One region of the Streptomyces sp. NPDC059668 genome, then DNA from elsewhere that is predicted to be linked to it. Evidence: riboswitches for the same ligand, from Rfam matches in the RefSeq annotation. Region 1 holds a riboswitch; the other holds the start of a gene.
The links. A riboswitch is a leader RNA that binds a small molecule or an ion and turns the genes downstream of it on or off. The one in region 1 is predicted to bind thiamine pyrophosphate.

Region 1 (7,035 bases):
ACCGGTATCGCCGGTCACGTCACCGCGGGGCAGCCGCGTGGCGCGTCGTGCTGGACCCACGGCGAGACCATCCGCGACAACGGAATCGTCAACGACGTGTGGGTGCGGCTGGCCGAGGGCTATGTGAGCGCCGTGTATCTCAAGGGTGACCAGTACGGCGGACTGCCCGCGTCGGCCGTCTGCTGACCGCACGAGGTGCCCGGTTCCGTCCGGAGCCGGGCACCTCGTCATGTCGTCATGCCGGGCCTCTTGCGGAACCTCGTCGTGACCGAACCCCGTCATGACCGGACTTGGCCATGACCGAACCCCGTCATGACCGAACCGCGTCACGGCTCCCCGCGCGGGCCCGGCCTCGCCGGCCCGGGCCCCGATCCCAGCCCCCGACCGTGCCGCGCCGCCCCGTGCCGCCCCGATTCAAGTCGCCCCGCCCCGATCCATCACCCTCCGCCCCGCCCCGCCCCGAGCCGCCCCGCCTCGATCTGGCCCCCCTTCCCCCCTTCCCGCCGGCCGGTACCGACGTACTGACGCACGCGGCCACGCCGCCGTCCTGCCCGAACGCTCCCCGGCGCATCGCCCCGGCGGCGTCTCGTGCGACTCGGGGCACACATCGGCTCCAGCGGCGCGTCCGCCGGCCCTTCGCGCGGCCCGGATGCCTTGAACCAGACCGGTGTCCGCTCCCGCGTCGGGCACCTCCCCGCGGTGGTGCGCACCGCCGGGACGCCCCCGGTGACGATCCTGCCGAACCGTGGCGTGGGAGGGTGTCGTGGGTGTGGTGTGCGTCGGGGGGGGAGACCTCCGGGAGGCTCCCCGCGAGCGGCTCGAGGTGGCTGAAGATCTCTCACCGGGTAGAGATCGCATCCGGGCCACGGGTTTGGAGTCGCGGATCAGAATGATGGTGGGATGCCACAGGGCGCGAGCCCTGCGAGCGAGGGTGCCGGCCTGCCGGAGATCGGCGGCGGTGCCCTTCCGGTCCCCGGCCACGGCGTCGGACCGGACGCTCGGTCGGCCCACCTCGGACACTCCACCCCGGCCGGCGGACCCGGGACGGACGGCGGGCCCGGCACGCGTTTCGCGTCCCGACCCGCTCCCCGCGGCGCACCCGGCGCCGCTCCGTGTACCCGGCGTGCCCCGGCTCCCCGTGTCGCGCACCGGTCGGCCGGCGATGCCGTCCGGTCGCTCGCCACCCCTGTCGCGTGCCGACGACATCCTGCGCCACACGACCCGGAGTGCCCCAAATGATCACACCCACGCGCGCGGTGCGCGACCGCATCCTCTCCCTGTCGCCCACGGAACTGCCCGCCTACATATACGACTTGGCTGCACTGCGCGCCCACGCCGCGTCCGTCAGAGCCGCCCTGCCCGATCGCGTCGAGCTGTACTACGCGGTCCAGGCCAACGGGGAACCGGAGATCCTGGCCGAGCTCGGCCCGTACGTCGACGGGTACAAGGTCTCCTCCGGCATCGAACTGGCCCGTGTCGCCGAGGCCTCCGTGGACCGTCCCCGGGTCTTCGGGGGCACGGAGAAGACCCCGACGGAGCTGGCGGACGCGCTGGAAGGGGGTGTGACACGCTTCCACGTCGAGAGCGAGTACGAGCTGTACATGCTGGCCGGGCTGGCCCAGCGGCACGCTCCGGACGGCCGGGTGGCGGTGCTGCCACGGTTCGACCTCCCGGTGGCCGACGGCCTTCTCGCTGCGGACGGCGGCGGATGCGCCACCGCCGCCGGGCTCGACCCGGCCCGGGCCGACACGATCGTCGGCCTGCTCACCGACGGCAGTTATCCGAACCTCGAACTCCGCGGCGTGCACGCCCACTTGGCCGACGGCGTGCACGCCGAGGAACATCTGGCGCTGGCCGAGTCCGTCGTCGCCTGGACCGTGGAACTGGCGGCCCGCAACGGCCTTCAGCTCACCGAGGTGGACCTCGGGGGCGGTATGGCGGTCGACTACGACCGCCCCGAGCGCCGCTTCGACTGGCACGCGTACGGCGAGGGGCTCGCCCGACTCGCCGCGGCCCACCCGGAACTGACACTGCGGATCGAGCCCGGCCGCGCGCTGACCGCGTACTGCGGCTGGTACGCGAGCGAGGTGCTGGACGTCGAGCACGGCTCCAGCGAGGACTTCGCCGTCATCCGCGGCGGCGCCGTCCACCTGCGCACCCCGGAGACCGAGCGGCAGGACCAGCCCTGGTCCGTCCTCGAAGTGGAGCCGTGGCCGTATTCCTGGCCGCGTCCCGTGGTGCGCAGGGAGCGCGCCACCCTCACCGGCCAGCTGGGCACGCCGAAGGACGTCCTGGTCCGCGACGTCCTGGCACAAGGGCTGCGGGCCGGTGACCGGGTGGTGTTCTCCCATGCGGGCGCCTACACCTCGTCCGCCCCGCACCGGGCCCACACCCGCTATCCGGAACCCGGCTTCCATTTCCTGGACGCGAGTGCCGACGGCGACCGGTCCCGATGACCCATGGCCGATGGCCTGTGGCGGACGACCCATGGCCGACGGCCGAGGACCGATGGCCGTGCGACGGAACACCAGGAGTTGCCGTCGCGGGCGCCGCGGCGCATCCTCGGACACGCCTGGCAGGACCGTACGCCGGACCAGGAGAGTGGCATGACCGCCGAACCGACCGACTCCACGACCGAGCTCGCGACCGACCGCGCCCCCGCCTCCACCGCCGGCTTCACGGACGGGGTCACCGCCGCCGTGCCGACCGCCGGGAAGAGACCGACCCGCGGTGTCGCCGCTCCCGACGACCCGTCCCCGGCAGGGGAGTTCGGCGCCCCGGCCGCCTTCCGGCACGCCCGCTTCGACCCCGTACGGGAGCAGGCATGAGCGCCATGGACACCCCGCTCGACTTCTCGTACGAGACCCGGCCCGGTCGGGTCGTCTTCCGGCCCGGCGCCGCCGTGTCCGCGACCCCCGGCGAGGTCGCCCGGCTCGGTCTCCACCGGGTACTGGTGGTCTCTGGCGGCCGGGGCGAGGCCACCGCCCGGGCGGTCGCCGACGCGCTGGGCGGCCAGTGCGCGGGGCTGCACGCCGAGGCCCGGATGCACGTACCCGCCGACGTCGCCGCCCGGGCCGTCGAGGTGGCCCGCGAACTGCGCGCAGACGGCTGCGTGGCGGTCGGCGGCGGCTCGGCGATCGGCCTCGGCAAGGCGATCGCGCTGCGCACGGGACTGCCGCTGATCGCCGTGCCGTCCACCTACTCCGGCTCCGAGATGACGCCGGTGTGGGGCCTGACCGAGGACGGTGCAAAGCGCACCGGACGCGACTTCACCGTCCAGCCCCGCAGCGTCGTCTACGATCCCGAACTCACCCTCGGGCTCCCCGTGCCCCTCTCCGTGACCAGCGGCGTCAACGCCCTCGCGCACGCCGTCGAGGCCCTGTACGCGCCCGACAGCTCGCCCCTCGTGGCGCTCATGGCCGAGGAGGGCGTCCGGGCGATGGCCGGCGCCCTGCCGGCCGTGGCCGCCGCCCCCGGCGACCTCGACGCGCGCAGCCGCGCCCTGTACGCCGCGTGGCTGTGCGGTGCCTGCCTCGGTGCCACCACGATGGGCCTGCACCACAAGCTGTGCCACGTCCTCGGCGGCACCTTCGGACTGCCGCACGCCGAGACGCACACGGTGGTCCTGCCCTACGTCCTCGCCTACAACGCGTCCGCCGCGCCCCGGGCGGTCGCCACGCTGTCCCGGGCGCTCGGCACGGACGACGTCCCGCGCGCCCTGCGGGAGCTCGCCAGAGGTCTGGGCGCGCCGAGCACCCTCGCCGAACTCGGCCTGAGGGAGGCCGACTTGGCGGTGGCCGCGGCGCAGGCCGCCGGCTCGGCGTACCCGAACCCCCGCGAGGTCACCGCGCACGGCGTGCTGGGCCTGCTGACAGCGGCGTACGAGGGCTGGGAGCCGCGCGCCGGCTCCTGAGGGCCGTCCCGCGACAGCGCCGATCCACGGGCTTCGCGCTCCCGGTCGCGCGGGTCCGTGCGCCCCCTGCCTGGGACGTACGCGCGGGCCGGGCTATCCTGACGCCGAACCGGACACGGGGTGCCCCGCACGAGGGCTGAGATCACACCCGTCGAACCTGAACCAGTTAGGACTGGCGGAGGGATGTCTCATGTCGTTGCCGTATGCCCGTGGTGAAGTGGCCGTCGGGGGCCCGCAGGGCGTCTTCGACGGGCGGATGCCCGAGGCCCCGGGTGATCTGCGCGTAGAGGCGCGCGGCATCGCCCCGGTGCCGGAGGACCACCGCTACGGCGGTCCCGGCCGCCTGTTCACCGTGTGGTTCGCCCCCAACCTGACGATGACCGGTGTCTTCACCGGCACCGTCGGCGTCGCGCTCGGCCTGGACTTCTCCACCGCGCTGACCGCCGTCGTGCTGGGAACCCTGCTGGGCGCGGTGCCGACGGCCTACCTCGGCACCTGGGGCAGCCAGACCGGCGCCGGACAGCTGCCGCTCGCCCGGCTGGCGTTCGGGCGGGCCGTGCTGGTGCCGGGCGCGCTCCAGTGGCTGTCCTCGATCGCCTGGGACGCGCTGATCGGCCTGTTCGGCGGCGACGCGCTCGCCCAGCTCTGCGGCTGGCCGTTCTGGCTGGGCGTGCTGGTCATGATGGGCGCGCAGGGAGCGCTCGGCGTCCTCGGCTACGAGGTGATCCACCGCCTCCAGACCGTGATGACGTTCGCCCTCGCCGCCGCCTTCATCGCGCTGACGGTGAAGCTCCTGAACGGCGACCACCCCGCCGCCACCGCCTCCGCGCACGGCGCCGACCGTGCCGGGGCCTTCGTCCTGACCTGCACCATCGCCCTCAGCCTGGCGCTGTCCTGGGCCCCCTACGCCAGCGACTTCAGCCGCTATCTGCCGCGCACGGCATCCCGGCCGCGCATGTTCTGGTGCACGCTCGCCGGGGTCAGCGTGTCCTTCGTGGCCGTCCAGGCGCTCGGCCTGTGGGGCGCCTCGGTCTTCACCGACCAGACCGCCCGCGGCGTCGACACCCTGCTCGGCGGGGGTGTCCTCGGCGCCTTCGGCCTGCTCGCCGTGGCCCTGGCCGCCCTCAGCAGCAACGCCATGAACGACTACAGCGGCTCGCTCGCCCTGCAGACCATGGGCGTACGCCTGCCGCGTCCGGCGGCCGCCGCGCTGGCGGCCGTACTCGGCTTCCCGCTCGTGCTGTGGATGCACGCCGCCGACACCACGACCCGGTTCCAGAACGTGCTGCTGCTGGTCGGCTACTGGATTCCCGGGTTCGTCGCGATCGTCGCCGTCGACTGGCTCGTCCGGGCCAGGGCGCGCGCCGGCGCGCCGGTCGACCTGTCCGCCGAGAGCGCCCGCCCTCGGCCGTGGTGGCCCGCGCTGGTGGCGTTCGTCGGCGCCTTCGCCGCGGCGGTGCCGTTCATGAGCACCAGCCTGTACGTCGGTCCGGTCGCCCGGGCCCTGCACGGAGCGGACCTCGCCTACGGGGTGGCGTTCCTCGCGGCCCTCGTGGTCTACGCGCCGCTGCGGCTGCGCCGCTGACCACGGCCGCCGCCGGCCACGGACGCCCTGCCGCCCCTCACCCCGTCATCTGTCATCCGTCTCGCCTCATCCCGTCTCGTCCCGTACGGAGCGAACCCGTCATGTCCTCGAACACCCCCGCCGTCCCGCCCCGCGTCCTGACCGTCGCCGGATCGGACTCGGGCGGCGGCGCCGGCATCCAGGCCGACCTCAAGACCATGCTGGCCCTCGGCGCGCACGGGATGAGCGTGCTGACCGCGGTCACCGCGCAGAACTCCCTCGGTGTGCAAGGAGCCTGGGAGCTCCCGGCCGAGGCGGTGCGCGCGCAGTACCGCAGTGTCGTGGACGACATCGGGGTGCAGGCGGTGAAGACCGGCATGCTCGGCTCCGCGCTGCTCGTCGAGACCGTCGCCGGGCTGCTGTCGGACGTCGGCGTGCCCGTCGTGGTGGATCCGGTGAGCGTCTCCAAGCACGGTGACCGGCTGCTGGCCGACGACGCGCTGGACGCCGTACGGACCGCGCTGCTGCCGGTCGCGACGGTGGCGACACCGAATCTCGACGAGACGGCCGAGCTCACGGGGATCGAGGTGACGGGCGAGCGGGACATGTGCCGGGCCGCGGAACGGCTGCTGTCCCACGGACCCCGCTGGGTCCTCGTGAAGGGCGGCCATCTGCCCGGAGAGGCCGTCGACCTGCTGACCGACGGCACCGAAGAGCTCTGGTTGCGGGCCCCCCGCCACGACAACCGCCACACCCACGGCACCGGCTGCACCCTGGCCTCGGCCATCGCGGTGGAGCTGGCGCGGGGACGGGCGGTGCCGGAGGCGGTGCGGCGGGCGAAGGAGTACGTCACCGGCGCGATCGAGGCGGGCTTCCCGCTCGGTTCCGGAATCGGACCGGTCGACCACGGCTGGCGGATGCGCGCCGGGCTCTGAACGTTCCCCGCTTCCCCCGGGCCCGTCGTCCCGCCCGGGTCCGTGGTCCCGCCCGGGTCCGTCGTCCTACCGGGTCCCCACGGTGCGCAGGGTCGCCAGGACCAGTGCCTGGGCGACGGCGACCGTCTCCGCGAGGGACACGTGCTCGTCGGGACCGTGGGCCAGGCGTACGTCCCCGGGACCGTACTGGAGTGTCGGTATGCCCGCCCCGGCGTAGAGCCGCAGGTCGCTCCCGTAGGGCGCGCCGCGTTCCCGGGCCCCGGGCGCGCCGGTGACGTCGGCGTGCGCGGTGCCGACCGTCTCGCGCAGGGGATGGCCGGCCGGGAGCCGGCCGCTGGCGAACTGGCCGCCGGGCCACGAGACGACCGCCGGATGCCCGCGCAGCCACGGATCGGCCGCGCACGCGTCCGCCACACAGCCCTCGAACGCGGCGCGCGCCGCGGCCGGGTCCTCGCCGAGCCGCAGTCCGAGCCGGCCGTCCGCGACGAGCAGCCCCGGCACGCTGCTGGCCCAGTCCCCGGCCTGGAGCATCCCGACGGAGACGGTGTACGGGAAGAGGTACTCGGCCATCAGGGGATCGGGCGTCTCACCGCGGGCGGCCTCCAGCCGGGCCAGGGCGGCGG
Region 2 (7,035 bases), on a different contig from region 1:
GCTGCGCTCCGCCCCGTACCGCCCGGAACTCGCCGCTGTCGGCCAGCGGCTCAACCCCGAGCAACTGCGCACCATGGCGCTCAACGCCACCGCACTGATCACGGCGGCCGCGACGACCGAGTACGCGCACTACGTGAAGGTCCGCGAGGAACTGCGCCACCCGGCGCCGTCCACCCCAGCCGTCAGCGAGGAGATCGGCTCCGCGGAGCCGGGTGCCGCCGCGGTGGGGCTCGCCACCACCATGGGAGAGGTCACCGAGACCGCCGGAGCCGGCGCCATCGCCGTCATCGCGGTGCTCGCTCCCGTTCTCGCCGGAACAGCAGCGGTGATCTTCCTGCTCGTCGGCTACCTGCTGAAGGTCCTCGACCCGGAGCAGACGTTCGCCCGGACCCTCCTGACCACCGGGTGGGTCTTCGGCGCGGTCACGGCGGCCGCGATACTGGTCGCCGCGGTCGGGCTGCTGCTGACCGCACTGCGCAACGGCTCGTCCTCGCTCCAGGCGGGGGCGCACGGCGAGCTCGACGAGGAGGTCGACCGCGCCAGGGAAGCCTGGCGGGACGCGCTGCTGGAGCGCGGCATCATGCCGTTCCTCCGGCACGCCCTCGCCGATCCCGGCGCGGCGGTGATGGACCGTCCGTCACCGACGCCCACGACCGGCCGCATGCCGCATCTCGGGTACAACCGGCCGGGGTTCAGCAGTCCGGACGGGGGACCCGCGGCGGGCCCACGGCCGAGCTTCTCCAGCCCGGACTTCACGAGCCCGGACTTCGGGGGGCCCGAACACCAGCCGGAGTGACCCCCGGCGGGCCGACACCGGGGTGGCAGAAGGACCGGGCCCGCGCCTGCCGAAGCGCGGGCCCCGATCGGTGCCCGGCATGCCCGCGTACGGGCCGCCGGCCCGGCAGACCGGATCAGAGGATGCCCAGCCGACGGGCCGCCGTGACCCAGGCGGGGAACTCGGAGAGCAGCCGGTCGTACAGCTCCGGGTCCGGGAGGGCGCCGATGTCGTCCACGGCGAAGAAACCGACGTTGTCGACGCGCCGGTCCGGCAGTGTGTCGAACCGTTCCAGCACGCCGTAGTCGGACCGGCCCAGGCCCACGAACTGCCAGAAGATCGGCTCCTCCACCGCTTCGCGCAGTTGCCGCTCGATCTCGTTGTTGCGATAGACCCCTCCGTCGGAGAAGAACAGCACCAGGGTGGGATCGGCGGCCGGATTCTCCCTGACGTACGTACGCACCTCGGCGATCGCCTTCTGCTCCTCGTTCTGGATGCCGACCGTCCGCATGTCCACCTGCCCCGGCAGCAGTCCCTTCCGCGGCTTCCTGCTCCGCCGGAACAGGCTCAGCTCACCGACCCGGACGTGGAGCCTGAGCCACTCGGGCAACTCACCGAGGGTCAGGTCCGGCAGCCGGGCCGCATGGGAGGCGAACGTCCACGCCTGCATCGCGCCGTCGTCGTCCAACTGCGCGGCCACGGCGGCCATCCGCTCCACCACGTCCGCCACGACGCCCTTCGCGTACAGGAACGACATGGAGCCGGAGGCGTCCAGGATCAGCACCACACGCGCCGTGACGCCCTGCGCGCCGTGCTTCCGCAGGCTGACCGCCACCTGCTCCTTGCGCAGGGAGAGCCGCTTGCGCATGTCCACGGGAAGCCGCTCCTCGCCCGTGCCCGGACGTGCCGCGGGGGCCGGGAGAGTCGGGGGTGGCGGGGGTGCCGGAGGCATCTCGGGGGCCGGGGGAGCATGCGGGGGCGGAGGGGGCGGTACGGCGGCGGGCGGAACCACGGGTGGCGCCACCGGCGCCGAGGTGGCGAGGCCTGGTTCCTCGTCCACGCTGATGCCGAAGTCCGTGGCGAGTCCGGCGAGTCCCGACGCGTACCCCTGCCCGATCGCCCGGAACTTCCACTGTCCGCCGCGCCGGTACAACTCGCCGCCGATGAACGCCGTCTCCGTCGTCGCCTCCATCTCGAAGCGCGCGAACTCCCGCTGCGTCCCGGCGTCGAGCAGCCGCAGCGTCAGCCCGGACAGCTGACCGAAGGTGCCGCCGTCGGCCGAGGCGCCCAGCACGACCCGCTCGATCCCCGGTTCCAGCGAGCGGAGGTCCACCTCGACCGTGTCGGTCGTGACACCGGCGTCCCGTCGCTTGCCCAGGTGGCGTACGGCACCGGAGACGTGCCGTGGCTGGTTGTAGAAGACGAAGTCCCCGTCGCCCCGCACGCGACCGTCCGCACCGAGCAGCAGGGCCGAGGCGTCCGCGTCCGGCGCGCCGGCCCCTCCCGTCCAGACGAGCACGGCCCGTACGGCCCCGACGGCCACCGGCAGGTTGGCGCCCTTGCTCATGGATGTCGATGTCATGGTCCCAGTCTGCCGACAGAACCCGGCCGTCCGTGGTGGCGGACTCCCGCACGTGGCGGTCCGACGGGGTGGTGCCGTCCCCTCCGCGGTCTTCGGGGAGGACGGTGTCCAGGGTCCACCGGACCCTGAACACCCTTCGACGGACCGTCGGAGCGTCAGTCCGCCAACGGCAGGTACACCCGGTTCCCGCTCGCCGCGAACTCCTTCGACTTCTGGAGCATCCCCTCGGCGATCTCCTCGGGCGAGGCTCCCTCGGCCGCGGAACCACCGAACTGCTCGGCGATGTTCTGGCTGATCTTCATGCTGCAGAACTTCGGGCCGCACATGGAGCAGAAGTGCGCCGTCTTGGCGGGCTCGGCCGGCAGTGTCTCGTCGTGGAACTCGCGTGCCGTGTCGGGGTCGAGGGCCAGATTGAACTGGTCCTCCCAGCGGAACTCGAAGCGGGCGTCGGACAGCGCGTCGTCCCATTCCTGCGCGCCCGGGTGCCCCTTGGCGAGGTCCGCCGCGTGGGCCGCGATCTTGTAGGTGATGACGCCGGTCTTGACGTCGTCACGGTTGGGCAGACCCAGGTGCTCCTTGGGTGTGACGTAGCAGAGCATGGCCGTGCCCCACCAGGCGATCATCGCGGCACCGATGCCGGAGGTGATGTGGTCGTACGCCGGCGCGACGTCCGTCGTCAGCGGGCCGAGCGTATAGAACGGAGCTTCATCACAGATCTCCTGCTGAAGGTCGATGTTCTCCTTGATCTTGTGCATCGGGACATGTCCCGGGCCCTCGATCATCGTCTGTACCTGAAAACGCTTCGCGATCGTGTTGAGTTCCCCGAGCGTCCTCAACTCGGCGAACTGAGCGGCGTCGTTGGCGTCCGCGATCGAACCGGGCCGGAGCCCGTCGCCGAGCGAGTACGTGACGTCGTACGCGGCGAGGATCTCGCAGAGCTCCTCGAAGTTCTCGTAGAGGAACGACTCCCGGTGGTGGGCCAGGCACCAGGCCGCCATGATCGAGCCGCCGCGCGAGACGATGCCGGTCTTGCGGTTGGCGGTGAGCGGTACGTACGGCAGTCGCACGCCCGCGTGGACCGTCATGTAGTCCACACCCTGTTCGGCCTGTTCGATGACCGTGTCCTTGTAGATCTCCCAGGTCAGCTCCTCGGCACGGCCGTCGACCTTCTCCAGTGCCTGGTAGAGGGGCACCGTGCCGATGGGGACGGGGGAGTTGCGCAGGACCCATTCCCGCGTGGTGTGGATGTTGCGGCCGGTGGACAGGTCCATGACCGTGTCGGCGCCCCAGCGGGTCGCCCAGGTCATCTTCTCGACCTCTTCCTCGATGGAGGAGGTGACCGCGGAGTTGCCGATGTTGGCGTTGACCTTCACCAGGAACCGCTTGCCGATGATCATCGGCTCGATCTCGGGGTGGTTGACGTTTGCGGGCAGCACCGCACGGCCCGCGGCGATCTCCTCGCGGACGACCTCGGGGTCGACGTTCTCGCGGACCGCCACGAACTCCATCTCCGGTGTGATCTCTCCGCGGCGTGCGTACCCGAGCTGGGTGACCGCCGTTCCGGGGCGACCCCGGCGCGGCTGGCGCGGACGGCCCGGGAAGACCGCGTCGAGGTTGCGGAGGCCGCCTCGCGGCGCGGTGTGCTTGATCCCGTCGTCCTCGGGGCGGACCGGACGGCCCGCGTACTCCTCGGTGTCGCCCCGGGCGACGATCCAGTGCTCGCGCAGTGGAGCGAGTCCCCTGCGCACGTCCGTGTCGACGGTCGGATCCGTGTACGGGCCGGAGGTGTCGTACAGCGTGACGGACCGCCCGTTGGTGAGGTGCACCTGACGGACCGGCACCCGCAGGTCGGGGCGCGAACCCCCGACGTATGCCTTGTGCCACCCGATGGACTGCCCGGTCCCCGGGGGCTGTTCGCCCAGGGACGCGGCCGACGGCTCGTCCGTCTGGCTGGAGGCAGGCGTGCGAACGTCCTTGTTGGTCATGAGACCTACTCCCTACGCCGGCATTACCCGGTAACAGGTTCAGCGGTCGACGCAGCGGCTTCCGTCCGCCGATGTTTCATGTGAAACATCGCTGAGACGAAGGTCAGCGCCCTCTCAGCCCGGTGCTCCGAGCTCCCGCGTGTGCAAAGGTGCTTCCACGCTAGCGTCATGTCTGGCGCGGTGAACAGAGGGCCCTCGCCGTTCTTGCGATGATCGGTCGGTGACCACGATGCAGCAGCCCCCGTTCCCGCCGTCCGAGCCGCGGCGCGGCCCCGGCGACGGCCATGGCTCCGGAGACGGCCACGGGTACGGGCCGGGGGACGCCAACGGACCGGGCGGTGGGCACGGATGGGCCGACACCGACGGGTCCGGCGGCGCCAACGGATCGGGGGAGGGGCACGGGCACGGACCGGGCCCCCTTCCCGGGCAAGGGCACTCGCACAGTCACAGTCACGGCCCCGCCACACCCGTCTCCAAGCATCTGCGCAAGGTCATCGCGGCCGTGCTGATCCCCTTCGCCGCGGCGGTCGTCGTGGGCCTCGTGGTGCTCTGGCCCGGCGGCGCCCCGTCGCACGAGCGCACCGGTGTCGGCTTCGACCGGCAGAGCCAGCAGGCCACGGTCACCAAGATCGACCAGGTGGACTGCAAGTCGGTGAACGCCTCGGGGGAGACCCCGACCGGCGACACCTCCACCGCCGAGGGTTCCTCCGCCCAGCAGCAGGCGACGGGCGAGTGCAAGAAGGCGACGGTCCGGGTGGACACCGGCAAGGACAAGGGCCGTACGTTCACGGAGATCGTCCAGCCGGACCAGTCACGGCAGTTGCACCAGGGCGAGAAGGTCGTGGTCGCGTACGAGCCCTCGGCGCCCAAGGATCTGCAGTACTCGGTCACCGACGTGAACCGGAAGTTCCCGATGGCGCTGCTCGCCGGGATCTTCGCACTGGCCGTCGTGGTGGTGGGCCGGATGCGCGGCCTCATGGCACTGATCGCGCTGGCCGTCAGTTTCCTCATCCTGACGTTCTTCATCCTGCCCGCCATCCTGGAGGGGGCGAACCCCCTGGTCGTGGCGGTGGTCGGGGCGAGCGCCATCATGCTGATCGCCCTCTACATGTGCCATGGTCTGTCCGCCCGTACGTCGGTGGCCGTGCTCGGCACACTGCTCTCGCTGGTGCTGATCGGTGTACTCGGTTCGGTGTTCATCGGCTGGGCGGCCCTGACCGGCAACACCGACGACAACACCGGTCTGATCCACGGCCTGTACCCGTCCATCGACATGAGCGGTCTGCTGCTCGCGGGCGTGATCATCGGCTCGCTCGGTGTGCTCGACGATGTGACGGTGACACAGACCTCGGCGGTCTGGGAGCTGCACGAGGCGAATCCCACCATGGGCTGGCGGGGCCTGTACCGCGCGGGCATCCGGATCGGCCGTGACCACATCGCCTCGGTCGTGAACACGCTCGTCCTGGCGTACGCGGGTGCCGCGCTGCCGCTGCTGTTGCTCTTCTCGATCGCGCAGAGCAGCGTCGGCGCGGTCGCCAACAGCGAACTGGTCGCCGAGGAGATCGTGCGCACCCTGGTCGGCTCGATCGGTCTGGTCGCCTCGGTGCCCGTCACCACCGCGCTGGCGGCCCTGGTGGTCTCGGCGGACCGTCCCGGGGCCCGGATCGCCCCCACGGCGGCCACAGGGCCGCCGGCGCCCGTACAGGAGCCCTCGGGGGGCCGGGGGCCGGTGCGGGGCGGCAAGGGCCGTCGCCGCAAGCACTGAGGCCTCCGCGCACCCGCCACGGGTGTGCGGAGGAGTTTCCCCAGGGATGTGCGGAAGCGTTCCTCCACGGGGGCGCGGGTCGTTTTTTCAGCCCGCGCTCTGCTCCTCCGCCAGGATGCGGTCCAGCGCCTCGTCGAGGTGGGTGTCGAAATCCGCGAGGGAGCGTTCCTGTCCCAGCGGTACGAGTTTGTCGGTGCGGTCGAGGAAGGCCACCAGGGGCGCCGCGCCGGACCGGAACAGGGCGTGGTCACCGCCCACCTGAAGCCGGATCAGCACCTCGCCGAACGCGTCCGGATCGGCGGGCGCGATGTGCACATCGCCGTCACCGCACGGCCGGCCCACGCCGTCGATCAGCAACTCCCGCCCGAAGGCCCAGGTCACGGGCGCGTCACCGGGCAAGTGGAAGGTCAGCCGCACGGCGTAGGGATCACAGGTCTCGTAGCGCAGCTCCACCGGGATGCGGAAGGACAGCTCCTCCGACACGAGGAAGCTCATCATGACCTCTGCCTGTACCGACTCGCGCATCGCCTACCCCGTCGTTTGCCGTCGACTGGCCAGGAATCGTCCCCCTGACACTGCTGAAATCTTGCTCAACGTACACAACAGATCACAAGGAGTGAGTTTTCAGATGCTGATAGAGATCGCGAGTGACCCCAGTAGTCTGCCGATCTCACCTTGCAATTGTCGTGCCGCCGGTAGCAGTCGGTCGGCCTGGTGGACAGGGAGAGAAATGGCCATCGTCGCGGCGGTCGTCCCCGCGGTGATGGGCAGCGCGGCACACACCGTCCCCAGCGCGTACTCCTGCCGCTCGGTGACGGGATCCATCCGTCCCGTCCGCTCCAGACGTCGCAACAGACCGGCCTCGTCACGCACCGTGTACGGGGTGAGCGACCGCACGGGATAGCGGTCGAGGTGGTCCCGGCGGGCC

Region 2: it holds a riboswitch for thiamine pyrophosphate, as region 1 does, so the genes downstream of both, thiC (phosphomethylpyrimidine synthase ThiC) here and ACFV2J_RS39235 (purine-cytosine permease family protein) in region 1, are expected to answer to the same signal.

Annotation. Positions count from the first base shown of each region.
Region 1 covers NZ_JBHWEL010000102.1:8,870-15,904, reverse strand. Annotated here, with positions in the region: gene ACFV2J_RS39255 (SH3 domain-containing protein) at 1-186, shown strand, start outside; gene ACFV2J_RS39250 (type III PLP-dependent enzyme) at 1,236-2,456, shown strand; gene ACFV2J_RS39245 (hypothetical protein) at 2,607-2,828, shown strand; gene ACFV2J_RS39240 (maleylacetate reductase) at 2,834-3,913, shown strand; TPP riboswitch at 4,020-4,114, shown strand; gene ACFV2J_RS39235 (purine-cytosine permease family protein) at 4,104-5,498, shown strand; gene thiD (bifunctional hydroxymethylpyrimidine kinase/phosphomethylpyrimidine kinase) at 5,600-6,412, shown strand; gene ACFV2J_RS39225 (ArgE/DapE family deacylase) at 6,479-7,035, opposite strand, start outside.
Region 2 covers NZ_JBHWEL010000006.1:120,118-127,152, forward strand. Annotated here, with positions in the region: gene ACFV2J_RS07420 (hypothetical protein) at 1-796, shown strand, start outside; gene ACFV2J_RS07425 (VWA domain-containing protein) at 912-2,357, opposite strand; gene thiC (phosphomethylpyrimidine synthase ThiC) at 2,513-4,342, opposite strand; TPP riboswitch at 4,335-4,491, opposite strand; gene ACFV2J_RS07435 (YibE/F family protein) at 4,563-6,107, shown strand; gene ACFV2J_RS07440 (SsgA family sporulation/cell division regulator) at 6,195-6,632, opposite strand; gene ACFV2J_RS07445 (IclR family transcriptional regulator) at 6,732-7,035, opposite strand, start outside.